4 regions of the Exiguobacterium sp. HSB13 genome follow, and region 4 is predicted to be linked to each of the others. Evidence: riboswitches for the same ligand, from Rfam matches in the RefSeq annotation. Region 4 holds a riboswitch; each other region holds the start of a gene.
What was found. Region 4 has a riboswitch for S-adenosylmethionine ahead of ACZGCQ_RS10455 (methionine ABC transporter ATP-binding protein). Riboswitches for the same ligand answer to the same signal wherever they lie in the genome.
Positions count from the first base shown of each region.

Region 1: another riboswitch for S-adenosylmethionine. It lies ahead of mtnK (S-methyl-5-thioribose kinase); the one in region 4 lies ahead of ACZGCQ_RS10455 (methionine ABC transporter ATP-binding protein).
Region 2: another riboswitch for S-adenosylmethionine. It lies ahead of ACZGCQ_RS11365 (methionine ABC transporter ATP-binding protein); the one in region 4 lies ahead of ACZGCQ_RS10455 (methionine ABC transporter ATP-binding protein).
Region 3: another riboswitch for S-adenosylmethionine. It lies ahead of metK (methionine adenosyltransferase); the one in region 4 lies ahead of ACZGCQ_RS10455 (methionine ABC transporter ATP-binding protein).

Region 1 covers NZ_JBUZOM010000002.1:320,524-324,736, forward strand. The annotation lists gene ACZGCQ_RS13395 (2,3-diketo-5-methylthiopentyl-1-phosphate enolase) at 1-961, opposite strand, end outside; SAM riboswitch class I at 1,032-1,134, opposite strand; SAM riboswitch class I at 1,340-1,443, shown strand; gene mtnK (S-methyl-5-thioribose kinase) at 1,523-2,689, shown strand; gene mtnA (S-methyl-5-thioribose-1-phosphate isomerase) at 2,686-3,735, shown strand; gene ACZGCQ_RS13410 (sugar ABC transporter substrate-binding protein) at 3,747-4,213, shown strand, end outside.
Region 2 covers NZ_JBUZOM010000001.1:2,181,928-2,186,140, forward strand. The annotation lists gene ACZGCQ_RS11355 (MetQ/NlpA family ABC transporter substrate-binding protein) at 1-172, opposite strand, end outside; gene ACZGCQ_RS11360 (methionine ABC transporter permease) at 192-842, opposite strand; gene ACZGCQ_RS11365 (methionine ABC transporter ATP-binding protein) at 832-1,860, opposite strand; SAM riboswitch class I at 1,947-2,050, opposite strand; SAM riboswitch class I at 2,300-2,401, shown strand; gene ACZGCQ_RS11370 (alpha/beta hydrolase) at 2,469-3,227, shown strand; gene ACZGCQ_RS11375 (thymidine kinase) at 3,310-3,924, opposite strand; gene ACZGCQ_RS11380 (DedA family protein) at 4,108-4,213, shown strand, end outside.
Region 3 covers NZ_JBUZOM010000001.1:1,714,208-1,718,420, reverse strand. The annotation lists gene pckA (phosphoenolpyruvate carboxykinase (ATP)) at 1-1,287, opposite strand, end outside; SAM riboswitch class I at 1,522-1,648, shown strand; gene metK (methionine adenosyltransferase) at 1,777-2,985, shown strand; gene ACZGCQ_RS09110 (GNAT family N-acetyltransferase) at 3,124-3,612, shown strand; gene ACZGCQ_RS09105 (alpha/beta hydrolase) at 3,691-4,213, shown strand, end outside.
Region 4 covers NZ_JBUZOM010000001.1:1,979,701-1,983,913, reverse strand. The annotation lists gene ACZGCQ_RS10465 (MetQ/NlpA family ABC transporter substrate-binding protein) at 1-680, opposite strand, end outside; gene ACZGCQ_RS10460 (methionine ABC transporter permease) at 708-1,373, opposite strand; gene ACZGCQ_RS10455 (methionine ABC transporter ATP-binding protein) at 1,363-2,376, opposite strand; SAM riboswitch class I at 2,462-2,567, opposite strand; gene ACZGCQ_RS10450 (aminotransferase class I/II-fold pyridoxal phosphate-dependent enzyme) at 2,630-3,817, opposite strand; gene ACZGCQ_RS10445 (glycoside hydrolase family 13 protein) at 3,966-4,213, shown strand, end outside.

The DNA of each region.
Region 1 (4,213 bases), on a different contig from region 4:
AAGGAACCGGGAAGATCGATTTCGTCTGACCGAGACGGGTCGCTTCGACCGTGATGCCACGAGCGACATCCTTTGGCAAAGCGACATTGCCGTAAGGAGACGGGAATAGCGTCAAGTCTGCTCCAGCAGCACGTGGTAATGTGCCAAGTAAGACAGGAGCTGCGACTCCGTGATTCGGGCTAGCGATCAACGCACCGCTATATGCCGGATGATTGAAGATCGGAACGTTGATCTCCGGATCACGTGCCAGTTCACGTAAGACGTCGAGTCCGTAAGTGAAGGTATTCAACAAGAAAGCAGTCGCTCCAGCATCAATCAACCGTTTGGCCTGATCCTTGAGCGTAAAGACGGGACCACTAAGTGTGATCGCATACAACGCGCGTTTACCAGTCTGGTGGAAGTGAGCATCGATGACCTCTCGTCCGATCCGTGCCCGATCAATCGTCGGTGTCAACGGATTGTCGTATAGGATCTCATCATCTTTGACAAGATCGATCCCACCAGCGAGTTGTCCTTCAAGTTGATCACGAAGGAATGATAGATCGCGTCCGATGACCCCTTTGAAGATACTCATTAACAACGGTCGATCTTCGACACCGATTAAGGAACGGACCCCTTCGATACCGAACTTCGCACCTGGAAAATCTGGTGTGAACGTGTCCGGTAACAGAAGTTCCGTTAATTTGATTTCACCGTCGAGTGAAAGTTTCCCGAAGACGGTCGTCAGAATCGCAGAAAAGTCGCGCGACACGTTATGTTCCGGATAACGAATCGTGATATATCCTTTTCCATCGCGCTCTTCCGTATGTACGACCTCCCCTTTGAACGAGGCGAGTTGTTGTTGCTCGAGATGATTCAGTTCCGTCCAAGAACCGACCGTCAAACCAAGCGCGAGTTGTTCAGCGCGTTGCTCGAGTCGATTGCGGGCAGTCAATTGATAAGTAGCAGTGATATAACCCATGTCTTTCCTCCTTCAACAAAAAAATGGTCTCTCGTCAGCGACAAGAGACCATGAATGATTCGAACGTGGACTCTTATCTGTCAGCTTTAGTAGCTGCAAGAATTAGCACCGTGCCAAAAGGTCGGTTGCTGCGACATCGTAGGGCTTGTCCCTCCGTCTGCTCTTGATAAGAATTGGATGAAATTGTGAAATCTAATTGCAATTTTTACATGAGAATCGTCACTTGTCAAACTATTTTTAGAAAATTTATTTTTTTGAAAATACTCTTTCTATAGATGGCATGAAAACGATATCGATTTCTGCTTGATTTCGATTTGACAGCGAGGAAGTCGATTGCGTAAGATTCAAATCAATATCACACACGACAACTACATACGACTCTTATCGCGAGTTGGCAGAGGGAATTGGCCCGATGACGCCGCAGCAACCGACCACTAGGCACGGTGCTACATCCAACAGACGTTTCGTCTGAGAGATAAGAGGACGCAGTGACTTTCCTGCGCCTCTTTTCGATGACGAAAAGAGGCGCTTTTTCGTGTATTACATTAGGGGGAAACTGAGATGACATACAAAGCATTCACAGAACAGGACGCGATTGAACGGGTCCGCTCATTAGGACTGATCGGCGACGGAGCCGTCGAAGCAGAAGAGATTGGCGATGGGAACCTTAACCTCGTCTTCCGAATTCGAGAAGGTGAACATCGATTGATTCTAAAACAAGCACTCCCGTACGCAAAAGTCGTCGGTGAGAGCTGGCCGTTATCGCTTGAGCGGGCGTGGATTGAGCAATCCGCACTCCGTGAATTCGCCCGGCATGCCGTGCCGTTCGTACCACGTGTTTTTCATGCTAGTCACGAAGAGGCGTATACGGTCATGGAAGATCTTTCACATCTGACGATCGTTCGGACTGGACTGCTCGCGGGTGAACAGTATCCGTTGCTTGCGGAACATATCGGTTCTTATCTCGCTCGGACTTTATTCCATACATCGGACTTTGCGCTTGGTCCGGTTGAAAAGAAACGTGTTGCCCGAACGTACTACAATCCAGATTTGTGCGATATCACAGAAAAACTGATCTTCACAGATCCGTTTCATGACGCGGAGACGAACGAGATTGAAGCCGGACTGGAGGAAGAAGTGGCACGTCTTTGGGCAGACGATGAGTTAAAACGCGAAGTCGCAAAACTCGAAGCGCTCTTCATCACGAAAGGGGATGCGTTGCTACACGGCGATCTACATACAGGAAGCATCTTCGCTTCGGCGACGGAAACGAAAGTCATCGATCCAGAATTCGCCTTCTATGGTCCATTCGGATTCGATGTCGGGCAATTCATCGCCCATCTTTTCTTCGCGGCATATCCAGATTACCCTACACGACGTGACGCAAGAATCAAGGACATCGATACGTTCTGGCTGACGTTTGCTTCAACGTTCCGTGCCTTATGGGAACGGGAAGCCGTCGAACCATTCCAGGCATCGGGACTTGTTGATGATGTACTGAGTACGATCTTACAGGATGCCCTTGGATTCGCCGGTTGCGAATTGATTCGGCGGACGATCGGTCTCGCACCAGTCGCTGATTTAGAATCAATCGATTCAACGACGGAACGCTTAGAGCGAAAACGTCACGCCCTCCGTCTAGGAGCAGCGTTAATCAAACGTCGGACAGAATGCCGGACATTTGATGATTTACGAAACTTTGACGTAACGGAGGAGTTAAGCCGATGAGTGCATTTGTTCAAAGTATCCGTTACGAAGACCGTGTCTTGACGATTCTTGATCAGACACGTCTACCGCAGGAAGAACACTATGAAGTCATTACTGATCTTGCGCAAGCAGTTGAGGCAATCAAACAATTGCGTGTCCGGGGCGCACCTGCGATCAGCCTATTCGGTGGATTCGTACTCGTTCAGGAAGCGTACCGGTTTGAAGCAGAACTGTCGATCTATAAGCAAGCTTTGCTTGAGACATCAGCGACGTTACTCGCGACACGACCGACGGCCGTCAACTTACGAAATGTCCTCGATCAATTGAATCCAATCATTCAAGACGGAACGTCGGTAGAAGAGATCCGTGAACGGTTGGAAAAACGGACGGTCGCCTTATACGACCAGGATGCGCAGACGTCACGTCAAATCGGGATTCATGCACTGGAATTGTTCCAGTCAGGCGACCGGATCCTAACGATTTGTAATGCTGGGTCGATTGCGACCGCTGCTTATGGAACGGCACTTGCGCCGTTCTACATCGCAAAAGAACGTGGCATCGAATTATCTGTTTTTGCGAGTGAGACGCGACCGTTACTGCAGGGAGCACGATTGACGACATGGGAGCTACAACGTGCCGGCATCGATGTCACGTTAATTACGGACAACATGGTCGCCCATACGCTGAAAGAAAAACAGATCGATGCGATCATCGTCGGTGCCGACCGGATTACACGAAACGGAGATACCGCGAATAAGATCGGGACGTTCCAATTGGCATTGCTCGCTCAAGCTTTTGGTATTCCGTTTTACGTCGCAGCACCGCTCTCGACGTTCGACTTCTCGCTCGTTTCCGGAGACGCGATCGAAATCGAAGAGCGTGATCCGCAAGAAGTGACGACTGTCCAAGGTGTCGCGACAGCACCAGCGGGAGTCGCCGTCTTCAACCCGGCGTTTGATGTCACACCACACACCTTAATCACAGGCATCATCACCGAACTTGGTGTCATCACTCAACCGAATGAAGAAACGATTGAACAATTAACAGGGCTTCAACCCCTCGGATAAGGAGATATGTCATGAAAAAACTAGCTTACGCAGTCCTAGCACCGGCACTGTTACTAGCGGCTTGTGCGAATGGAGAAGCCACGACGACAAAAGTCGTCAAGGATGTACCAAAAGGGGTTCAATCGGACGTCAAGATCGCTGTCATCCGCAACCTGGCATCGGACGACCATACGAAACAATTCCTTGATGGCGCACGAAGTGAAGGCGAAGCGCTTGGCTTTAAAGTCAGCACGTTCATTTCGGAAGGTAACGACGTCAAGTTCAAGGAGCTTGTCGCGCAAGCGATTCAGCAAGATTATGATGGGCTCATCATCTCGCATGGTAAGGAAGACTACGCCTATGACATGATCAAACCAGCGGTCGACAAAGGGCTGAAGGTCGTGACGTTCGATACGGTCACGAAGAAAAAAGGAACGGCGTTAAAAGGTGTGACGGAAACATTCCAAAACGATCATCAACTCGCGAAGCTATCGCTTGA
Region 2 (4,213 bases), 200 kb from region 4:
CGAGCTCGATTTTGATGCCTTCCTTCTCTGCTTTTTTCGCGACGTAGTCCCAAACTTGGGTATCCGAACCGCTGACACCGAGTTTGATCGTCTTTTCGTCTTCTCCTGATGCTGCGCACCCGGCAAATAAAATCGTCGTTAGTGTTGCTCCAATTGCTACTGCTTTTTTCATGGCTGAATCGCTCCCTTGATTAATGTCTTCTGATTTTTCGTGCGACGATATTGCCTGTCGTCTGTAAGCCTTGAACTAAGATGACGAGAATCCCGACCGTGATGATCATGACTTTCGTGTCGAATCGTTGATAACCATAGGTGATCGCTAAGTCACCGAGACCACCGCCTCCAATCGCACCTGCCATCGCTGACGCCCCGATCAAGCCGATCGTCGCGATTGTTAAGTTCAGGATCAGTGAACCGAGTGCTTCCGGTAGGAGGAAGCGGAAAATCGTTTGAAACGGTGTCGCACCCATCGCTTCTGCTGCTTCCAGAACACCTTTATCGACTTCGAGTAACGAGCTCTCGATCAGACGCGCCATGTACGGTGCGGCGTAAAAGACGAGCGGGACGATGGCGGCTTCGGTTCCGATCGATGTCTGGACGATCAAGCGCGTCAATGGAATGATCGCGACGAGTAAAATGATGAACGGAATCGAGCGGAAAATATTGACGATACTGTTGAAGAACGTGAACAGCGGGACGTTCTCGAGCAATGCACCTTTTCGCGTGACGACAAGTAGGATACCGAGTGGTAAGCCAATCAAAGTCGAGAATAAGAGTGAGACGGATACCATCGTCATCGTCTGCAAAAATGCCGTCCAGATATCACTGTAATTAACTAGCATGGGCAAGCACCTCCTCGACTGTCACCTGTGCCTGATCGATATAGTGTAACGCTCGTTTTACTTCAGCCGGCTCACCGATCAACTCGACGAGTAAGGTGCCGAACGGCGTATCCTGCAACTCTGTGATGCTCCCGTGCAAGATGTTGACATCGACATCGAAGCGTTTCGCGACTTGCGATAAGAGCGGCTGCCCCGTGTGATGTCCGAGAAAATGAATCTTATAGATTGGATGTGCATTTCGCGACTCGATTAACTGACGAATCGATGCTGGAATTTCGTCATGCATGACGGACCGGACGAAGTTTTTTGCCGTCTCGGTCTTTGGATTCGAAAAGACGTCGAAGACCGTTCCTGACTCAATCAACTTTCCAGCTTCAATGACGGCGACCCGGTCGCAAATCTCCCGGATGACGCCCATCTCGTGGGTGATCAAGAGAATCGTGATCCCGTACTCGGCATTGATGCGTTTTAATAACTGGAGAATATGATGCGTCGTCTGGGGATCAAGTGCTGATGTCGCTTCGTCACATAAGAGGACGGAAGGTTGCGTCGCCAGTGCCCGGGCGATGCCAACACGCTGTTTCTGTCCACCGGACAATTGATCCGGATAATGATCCGCCTTGTCCGCGAGATCAACGAATTCGAGCAACTCCGTCACCCGGCGTCGAATCTCGTCTTTCTTGACGCCTGCGAGAACGAGTGGCTTTGCGACATTCGTAAAGACTGTGTTCGCATTCAATAGATTGAAGTGCTGAAAGATCATTCCAATCCGTTGTTTTGCTTGGCGTAATTTTTTCGGAGACAGTTGCGTTAAATCTTCCCCATCGACCGTCACCGTTCCTGATGTTGGTCGTTCTAACAGATTGACACAGCGGAGCAGTGAACTTTTTCCGGCACCACTAAAGCCGATGACACCAAAGATTTCGCCTTTTTCGATCGTCAGGTCGACACCGTCGAGCGCTGCGATCGTCTGATCCTTCGTGACGTACGTTTTTTTGACTTGATGAAATGCGATCATTCCGTTTTCCCCCTTCATTCAACAAAAAAGGTCCCTTCTTGAGAAACAAGAAGAGACCTGGATCCGCACAGTGGCAGAATCCACTCCACTCATCTCTCAGACATCTGTCTGATGGAATTGGCACAGTGCTCATAATGAGTCTGTTGCCGAGGTTTCGCAGGGCCAGTCCCTCCACCTCTCTGGATAAGTATTGCGGTATGAAATTCGTATGTGTGGTGTTGCGTTGTTGCTTATGTCGTAAAACTAATTTTTACATTACGGGTCGAACCTTTAAAAGTCAACCAACTTTGCAAAAATAATCCATTTGTCGCATATCGATTGATTGACAAGTTATGGATTAGCTTAATGAACGAATCGTGATTCGTCAAGAACGATTTGACAAGTCATTTTCGAACGTGCTACCATCGTTTCAATGATTAATCCGACAATTCCAATATGATATTTATCAAGAGTGAACGAGAGACCTGGCTCTATGACTTCACGGCAACCTGCAATTTGTAAGGTGCTCCGACCAGCAAAGCGCGGCTTTGGATGATACGGTGAAAAACTCGTGGGCGTCCAAGCAGTGACGTCGACGAGTTTTTTTCATGAATGGAGGAAAAAGAGTAATGATGAACTATCCTGTATTGACTGGTGCCGAAGCGTTTTATCTTCAAGGTGGACCGATTGGTATTCTAATCTGTCATGGTTTTAACGCGACCCCACAAAGTGTCCGGGACGTCGGTGAGGCATTCGCCGCTGAAGGTTTTACCGTCTATGCCCCGCGCTTACGTGGACATGGAACAAACGTCCGCGAGTTCGAACAATCGACTGCTCGATGTTGGAAGCAAAGCCTGCAAGACGGCTATGAACGTTTACAAGAAACATGCGACCAAGTCTTCGTCATCGGTCAATCAATGGGAGCAACGCTCGCACTGTCGCTCGCCGCTGACAGGATTCCGTTTGCCGGCATCATTACGATCAATGCTGCACTCTCCGTTCCATCCTATGAAGCACTTTCGTTCGAGGACGGTCCACAGTATTTACCGGAAGGGGCACCGGACATCAAGCGGTCTGCTTTTGAAATCATCTATGATCTCGTTCCGAGCCGTTGTGCGTTCGAACTCGTCCGTCTGATGGATGAGACGAAAGGACGCCTTGGATCGATCCTTCTTCCGACATTGATTCTTTACTCAGCGACCGATCACGTTGTTCCACCGTCGAGCTCGGATTATCTGCATCAACATATCGGAACGAATGATAAACGCAGCTACTGTTTACTCAACTCGTATCACGTCGCAACCCTTGATCATGATCAGGATTTGATCGTTCGTGAGACGATCCGCTTCATCGAACGCTCAAGCCGATTCTCACAGGAAACAGGATAATAAAAAAAACAGCTATTCGTTTCCAAGTAGAAGCGAATAGCTGTGAGATCAAAGGACGACCATCATCGGCTCGTCTTTTTATTTATCTTTCTTGATGCTGCACCGATTGGAGCGGCTTCGGTTTTCCAGGCACCTCATGACAATGGCGGCACCGTGGCTCATACGACTCTGAAGCGCCGACTAGGATGATCGGATCATCGTAGTTCGCTGGTTTTCCATCAATCAACCGTTGTGTCCGGGAAGCCGGATCACCACACGAAAGACAGATGGCTTGCAGCTTCGTTACGAATTCTGCGCGCGCCAGTAATTCCGGCATCTTGCCGAATGGCTCTGCCCGGAAATCTTGATCAAGACCCGCACAAATGACACGTTTTCCGTCTTGTGCAAGTGCTTCGATGACTTGTACGATCTCATCATCAAAGAATTGAACTTCATCGATTCCAACGATTTGTGTTTCCTCCGCTACTGCTGCGTAGAGATCACGACTCGTCGCCATCGGAATCGCCACGACGGAGTTGCCGATATGAGAGACGACATGCTCTTCATGGTACCGGTCGTCGATTGCCGGCTTGAATACTTGAACGGGCAGTTTGCCGTACTGCGCCCGTCTGACACGACGAATCAACTCTTCCGATTTCCCGGAAAACATACTGCCACAAATTACTTCGATCCAGCCGTACTGATTTATTACATGCATCATCGTCCGACACCGTCCTCTAAAAATAGTCACTTTAACGAGTATAGCTCGAAACGGTATCGAGAAAAAGGGTTGACTTCCGGAAATCAAAATTCATTTTTTCTTTCCCTAGAATTTTTGTCCTTTCATTCCAACCGTCCCCTATTTCCTGTACACTGAAGAAGAAGATTCTCACGAAAGAAGGTGTCCCCGATTCATCATCTCTTACATGATATCCTGCACCAATATGGTGCCCTTGGTCTCTCCGTCCTTCTCGCAGGTGGTATCGTGGGATTGCCGGTTCCTGATG
Region 3 (4,213 bases), 270 kb from region 4:
ACCGTAAGCACCGCCTGTCCAACCTGTGTTGACGAGATAAACAGTGACACCATGACGATCAATCAATTCGCCAAGCATCGTCGCATATTTTTCAGGCATTAGTGGAAGGAACGGTGAACCAAAGCATGTCGAGAACGTTGCTTCCGGTTCCGTGACACCGCGTTCTGTTCCCGCGAGTTTTGATGTATATCCTGATAGGAAGTGATACATCGCTTGTTCTTTCGTCAATTTACTGATCGGAGGCAAAACACCGTACGCATCAGCCGTCAAGAAGACGATCGTCTTCGGATGACCAGCACGTGACGGAACAGCGATGTTATCAATCGCTGTGATCGGATAAGCAGCACGCGTATTTTCCGTCAATGATGTGTCATCGTAATCAGGATGACGGGCTTCGTCGAGCATGACGTTTTCAAGGACGGTTCCGAAACGGATCGCGTCAAAGATTTGCGGTTCTTTTTCACGCGATAAGTTAACGGTCTTTGCATAACATCCACCTTCGATGTTAAAGACACCGTCGTGCGACCAACCATGTTCGTCGTCACCAATCAATTGACGGCTATCGTCTGCTGATAGGGTGGTCTTACCAGTACCGGATAGACCGAAGAACAAGGCGACGTCGCCTTCGTGTCCGACGTTTGCCGAGCAGTGCATCGAAAGGACATTTTCTTGTGGCAAGAGATAGTTCATGACGGAAAAGATTGATTTTTTGATTTCTCCCGCGTATTCCGTTCCACCGATCAAGACGATCCGGTGTTCGAACGACATCGCGATGAACGTCTCGGAGTTCGTTCCGTCAACGGCAGGATCTGCTTTGAAATGCGGCGCATAGACGACCGTGAACGGTTCGAAGGCAGCCACTTCAGGATACTCGCGTAAAAAAAGTTGTTTGGCAAACAGGTTATGCCAAGCGTATTGTGTGAGCACACGGACCGGAAGGGTGAAGTGCGTATCTGCTCCAGCAGCAGCTTCTGTGTAGTAGAGCTGATCGGCTTCGTTCATGTAACGAAGAACCTTTTGCAACAATTGTTCAAATTTGTCTCCATCCATTGGTTGGTTAACGTGACCCCAATCAATGTGAGACTCGCAGGAAGAATCACGGACGATGAACTTATCTTTTGGTGAACGACCTGTAAATTTCCCCGTTTCTACAGATAATGCGCCGTTCTCAGCAAGGACACCTTCTTCGTTTCGAATCGCATGTTCGACAAGTTCAGCAACAGATAGTTGTTTGAACACATGCTCTTTCTTGAGTAGTTCTTCGATATTCAGGACCGTCATCGGCATCCTGACCCCACCTTTCCCCTACGTTGGTTTTGGCTCACTGTATTTAGTATGACACATTTATTATATATGACATACTAAAGAGAGAGCAATCATTTTCTGGTGCTGATTTCTATTTATCTGGAAACGCTTTCAGCATTAACAGTTTAACATCTCTTTCAAAAAGTTTCGACTAGAATTTGAAACCTTGCTTGACAGAGTAGGTACAACTTTATATCATGTAATTCGTAACGGATACTCTTATTCTGAGCAGGTGGAGGGAACAAGGCCCGAAGAAACCCGGCAACCGTCCTACATTAATTCACATATTAATGAGGGAAAAGGTGCTCTCCTGAAGCGAAGTAAACACTTCGAACGATAAGAGGGTAAAGGAAGAACGCACAACCTTTCCCTGACCATTTTTTGGACTTGGAAAGGTTTTTTTCATTTTACCGTCCCACTCAACTAGGGGAAATGAGTACACCGTCAAATTCTTTTTTGGGAGGGTCATACATGACAAACCTTAATCGCCGACTTTTCACGTCGGAGTCAGTCACTGAAGGTCATCCAGATAAAATCTGTGACCAAATTTCGGATTCAATTCTTGATGCAATCCTCGCAGCGGATCCAAACGCACGTGTTGCGGCAGAAACTTCTGTCACGACAGGTCTTGTTCTCGTTGCAGGTGAGATCACGACATCAACTTACGTCGACATTCCAAAAGTCGTTCGTGAGACAATTCGTGAAATTGGCTACACACGCGCGAAATACGGTTTCGACGCGGACACGTGTGCTGTATTGACATCAATCGATGAGCAATCAGCAGACATCGCTCTTGGTGTCGACCAAGCGCTTGAAGCACGTGAAGGTAGCATGTCTGATGCAGAAATCGATGCTATCGGTGCAGGAGACCAAGGTCTCATGTTCGGTTACGCAACGAAAGAAACACCAGAACTCATGCCACTTCCAATCTCGCTTTCACACCGTCTCGCACGCCGTTTGGCAGAAGTGCGTAAAAACGGTCAACTCGACTACCTTCGTCCGGACGGAAAAACACAAGTCACGGTCGAATACAACGAGAACAACGAGCCGGTTCGTGTCGATACAATCGTCATCTCGACACAACACGCAGAAGAAGTCACGCTTGAGCAAATCCAAGCTGACTTGAAAGAACACGTCATCACACCGGTCATCCCGGCTGAATACATCGACGCAGCAACGAAATTCTTCATCAACCCAACTGGTCGTTTCGTTATCGGCGGACCACAAGGAGATGCTGGATTGACTGGTCGTAAGATCATCGTTGATACGTATGGTGGATACGCACGCCACGGCGGTGGAGCATTCTCAGGTAAAGATCCAACGAAAGTCGACCGTTCAGCTGCATACGCAGCACGTTACGTCGCGAAGAACCTCGTTGCTGCAGGTCTTGCAGACAAAGCAGAAGTTCAACTTGCGTACGCAATCGGTGTCGCGCACCCAGTATCAATCGCGGTTGATACATTCGGTACAGGAAAACTTCCTGAAGCGCAACTCGTCGAATTGGTTGCTGAAAACTTCGATCTTCGTCCGGCTGGAATCATCAACATGCTTGATCTCCGTCGTCCGATCTATCGTCAAACAGCTGCATACGGTCACTTCGGTCGTACAGATGTTGAGCTTCCATGGGAGCAAACAGATAAAGCAGCAGTTCTTGAAGAACAAGCAAAACGTTTCGCATAATCAAAAAGTCCGAGAACCCTACGCGGGTTTTCGGACTTTTTTTGTTTACGGGGAACTTTGCAGGAAACGAATGTTTTTTCTAGAAGAGGGTAAAAGTACATGAGTCGATTCGTATGAATATAAAGGGGGGTTCCGATTATGGAAATACGCGAAGCTATTCCAGCTGATGCAGGACGTATTCATGACATTGCCGTCACATCTTGGTTGGATACGTATGCAGAAATCTATTCCGAACGTTCGAAAGCGCATTTCGTGCAGGAGGCGTATCCGCAAGAAGAAGTCGTTCGTGCGATCCGGACGGCGGAAGAAGCACGGGGAGAGTATTTTTATGTCGGAATCATCGACGAGGAGATCGTCGGTTTCATTCATGCTGTTGATGTTGAGGGAACGTGGGAGATCGTTCGTCTGTACGTCTTACCGAAATATCAGCAAAATGGTATCGGGCGACGTCTGATCCGTGAACTCGAACGACAAGGAGCCGTCCCACTCGAAGTCTACGTGGAAGCACGTAACTATAAAGCACGTCAGTTCTTGACCTCATTTGGTTTTGAAGAACTGAGTGAGATGACGGAAGAAGTCTTTGGGCAAGTAGAATCTGTCATTCGTCTTCGCCATGTCGCCTCGTGAAATCCGTCTTGGGACGGTTTCGATTGCGTTTGAAATAAGGTATCGTGAAAAGGAAGTATGAAGTGAAGAGGTGAGTTTGTGGTTGAACAACCAACAGGAATCATCGTATTAGTCTATCCGTTACAACTGCGTGCCCGTCCGAGTGAAGCTTTGATTCGGGTACTCGAACGAGAGTATGAAGTATTGCTCGTCGACGCACCACGTCGCATCTCGTTTGAAGAACATGGTCAACTGTTAAAAGAAGCATTACGTGAAGCCGGGAAACGCAAGCTACCGATTCATATCGTCGCCTGTAGCATGGGCGCACTCGTCGTCAATCGTCTGTTGCAAGAATATGAATTACCGGTCGCCAGTCTGTCGTTCATTTCACCGTTGTTTGATTGGCACCCTTCAAAACAACTCGGAGGCGTCAAACAAGTCTTTGCAAGTGCGTTCGATCGTTTCCGACCTGATGCGCCACTCGGTACGTTGCCGTTTGGTCAAAGTACGGAAGATACTGTTCGTATCGGTGAACTGACCTATGCACAGTACCGGGAAATCGAAGAAGAGATCGTCGTACATGACGAGGAACGAAAAAAACTGCCACGTGTGAACTTGGCTT
Region 4 (4,213 bases):
TTACGGTATTGTTCGTCCATCGTCTCAAGCGCTAACGCATCGAGTAAGTCGAATTTCGCAGCAAGCGCGAAGTTCCCTGGAACAGCTGAGATATCGACACTTTCGACAGCACGTGGCAATTGAGCCGCTTCGAGTGGTTTGATGACGAGTTTCTTCGGATTCTTGACGATATCTTTCTCGGAAACGGTCAGTGGATCGACATCCGGCTTAAGTTCAATCCAGCCTTGTTCTGCCAAGAGGTTCAGTGCTCGTGCTTGGTTCGTCGGATCATTCGGCGTCGCGACTTCAGCACCGGTCTTGACGTCGTCGAGTGTCTTCGCTGTCTTGCTGTATAGTCCCATCGGTGCTGTCGGGACCGTGATGAGTCCTTTTAAATCGAGGTTCTTTTCTTTAGAAAACGTCTTGAGATAGATCGAGTGTTGGAACAAGTTGGCGTCGATGTTTCCGCTACCGAGGGCGATGTTCGGTTGGATGTAATCGCTGAACTCGACGATTTCGACTTTATAGCCTTTCTTTTCGAGTTGTGGCTGGATCGCTTGTTTGACCATGTCGCTATACGGACCACTCGTCGCACCAATCTTGATCGTCTTGTCTTTTTCATCAGCACTGCTGTCTCCACATCCCGCGAGGACTCCTGCACCGAGTAAGGCTGTTGCTAAAAAGGCATATCGTTTTTTCATGATTCCACTCTCCCTTTGTATGTATGATTAGCGTTTATCTGTTTTTCGCGCCAGTTGATTGCCAAGTGCTTGAATACTTTGAACGATAACGATGAGCACGACGATCGTCACGATCATGATGAGATTATCGTAGCGATAGTAACCGAAACGGATCGCGAGGTCACCAACACCACCGCCGCCGACGATACCAGCCATCGCCGAGAAGCCGATCAGACTGATCGTCGTTAATGTGATGCCTTGAATGATGCCGGGAAGTGCTTCCGGTAAAAGGACGCTGACGATGATTCGTAATGGTTTCGCCCCGCACGCTTCCGCTGCTTCAATCAAACCGGGCGGAATCTCACGTAGTGATGTTTCGACGAGTCGCGCGAGAAACGGAATCGCTGCGACACTGAGGCTGACGGATGCTGCCGTCGGACCAATCGTATTGTCGAGCAAGAACTTCGTTAACGGAATGAGGGCAACTAGCAAGATGATGAACGGTAGCGACCGGACGATGTTGACGACGAAATCAAGAACACGTCGGACGGCAAGGTTTTGAAAAAATAATCCGCGGTCGGTGACGAACAAGAGAATCCCGAGCGGAATCCCGACGACCAATGCGAAGGCGAGTGAAATTCCGACCATCCATGCTGTCTCGCCGAGTGCCTTCAAGAGCTCAGGTAACATCGTTTGAATACGATCAAGCCACATCCTGAATCACCTCGAGTGCGTGAAGTTCCGTCGCGAGCCAGTCGAGGGCAGGTGCGATTTGATCGGAGGATCCCGTCAAGCTGACAATCAGGACACCGAAGGCGACGTCTTGAATGTAGTCGACCTTGCCGTGCAAGATGCTGACCGAGATATCGTAACGGCGGATTGCTTCTGATAACGTGCTCTCGCCGGTCTTCTCGCCTGTGAACTGCAAGCGGATGATTTTTCCCGGTGTCGCTTGTAAGATGCGTTCCGGTAGCTCGATTTGTAACGCCGTGTCGACATAATGTTGCGTCACCGGATGTTTGGCTTGGCTGAACAAGTCATAGGTAGAGGCGACTTCGACGACTTCCCCTTGCGACATGACGGCGACACGATGACAAATCTGTTTGACGACATCAATCTCATGCGTGATGAGGACGATCGTCAATCCGAGTCGTTCATTCAAATCTTTTAACAAATCAAGAATCTGAAGCGTCGTGACCGGGTCAAGAGCTGATGTCGCTTCATCACATAACAAGACGGTCGGATTGTTTGCGAGTGCCCGGGCAATCCCGACGCGCTGTTTCTGCCCACCGCTTAATTGACTCGGGAAGTTCGTCTCAAATCCTTCAAGTCCGACGAGCGAGACGAGTTCGCGAATGCGCTCCGGGAAATCTGCTCGTTTGACGCCAGCAGCCTTGAGTGCAAAAGCGATGTTATCCGCAACATTGCGCGACTGGATCAATTGGAAATGCTGAAAGATCATTCCTGTCCGTAAGCGAAGTTGACGCAAATCTGCTTTTGACATCCCGCCGAGCGAGACACCGTCGACCTTGACGGTTCCTTGTGTCGGGTGCTCGAGCCCGTTGATCAGGCGAAGCAATGTACTTTTACCGGCACCGGACTCACCGATGATCCCGAAGATTTCTCCTTTTTGGATCGTCAAATCGACATCCCGTAATGCAAAAATCGGGGTCCGGTCTCGAACGAACCGTTTTGTAATGTGTTTGAATTCAATCATCCGCTCATCTCCTCATACAAAAAAAAGTCGCTTTTTCCTAGTAGCAGAGCAACCAGAAAAAAGCGACGAAAGTGTAAGATTTCGTAACTTATCTCTCAGAATGAAAATCATTCTGTAGGATGTGGCACCGTTCCTGATAGGTGGTTGCCGGACGTCGTTGGGCCTAATCCCTCGGTCGCTCTCGATAAGTAGTTATGCTGTTGGGATTTACTTTAACGGAAATGATTCCCATCTGTCAAATGTTTTTTCAGAATTATTCCGCAACAGGTGTCCGGAACAGGTTAAGCGTTCCGATTCGATTGACGGCTTCTTCCAATCGTTCGACGTCAGCAATCAAGCTGATCCGGACATAGCCTTCACCGTATTCGCCGAAGAATGATCCAGGGGTCACGGCGACGTGTGCTTCGTCAAGCAGGTGATCGGTGAAGCTTTGCGACGTGTAACCTTCAGGAACAGGAAGCCAGACGAAGAAGGAACCGCCCGGACGTGGTCCACTCCAACCGATCGCATCAAGTTTTGCGAACAATGCATCACGTCGTGTTTCATACAAGCTACTTAACTCACGGACACATGTCTGGTCACTCGTCAGAGCGACGGTCGCAGCGTGTTGAATCGGTGTGAAGGCACTGACGTAAAGATGTTCCTGATACGTCTCGATGCTTGAGATGACGGACGGATTTCCGATGGCGAAGGCAATCCGGAAGCCTGACATGTTGAAGCGTTTTGAGAGTGAGAATAGCTCGATCCCGACGTCTTTTGCACCTTCCGTTTGCAGGAAGCTTCGCGTCGGACCATCGAAACTGATGCCACCGTATGCTAAGTCATGGACGACACAGATATCATGAGCATCAGCGAAAGCAACGGTCTGTTCGAAGGCTTCTGCCGTCGCCGTAGCGCCTGTCGGATTACTCGGGTAGTTGAGGAACAACATCCGGGCACGCTCGACATCCGTCGTATCAAGTAAGTCGTAATCGGGTAAGAAACCGTTTTTCTCGAGCAACGGAAGCGTAATCGGGAATGCGCCAGCAAGTGCGGCGCCAGACAGGTAATCCGGGTATCCTGGATCGGGGACGATGACCCCTTCTCCAGGGTTGACGATCGTCTGCGGTAAGGCGACGATTCCGGCTTTACTACCGAGGAGAATCGCGACTTCCGTTGCCGGATCGATCGTGACGCCGAATTCAGTCGCATAAAAGCTGGCGACGGCTTGTTTTAGAAAATCATGGCCACGAAACGGTGGATATTGAAGGTTCGTTGGCTCGTCGATGGCTTGTTTTAACGCATCGAGAATATGTACGGGCGTCGTTTGATCGGGTGTTCCTTGACCAAGTGTGATGACATCGTGTCCGGCAGCTTTTACAGCACCGATTCGGTTTGCGAGCTCAGCGAAAACGGGAGCAGGAAGCCGATCAATGGCGATGGATGGAGCGAAATGTTTCATGGATGAATGCCTCCTTCGTGGTATTGTCGTCAAGGATAACGAATATTCAGTCAAAAGAAAAGAACTTTTTCGAAATTCAAAAAAATTGTCGGATAAACAGGTACAGATAAGTGGAGCGGGAATAAAGAGTAGGGAGAGGAGTGAGGAGATGAAGCGAGCTAACTGGAAAGAGGCAGTCGTCTATCAAGTCTACTGGCGTAGCTTTAAAGATTCGAACGGGGATGGGATTGGTGATTTGCGAGGTGTCATCGACAAGCTTGATTACATCGCTTCACTAGGTGTCGATGTCGTCTGGTTGAATCCATGTTATCGTTCGCCGGACGTCGATAACGGTTATGATATTGCCGATTATTACGGGATCATGGAAAAAGCCGGAACGATGGGAGATCTACAGGA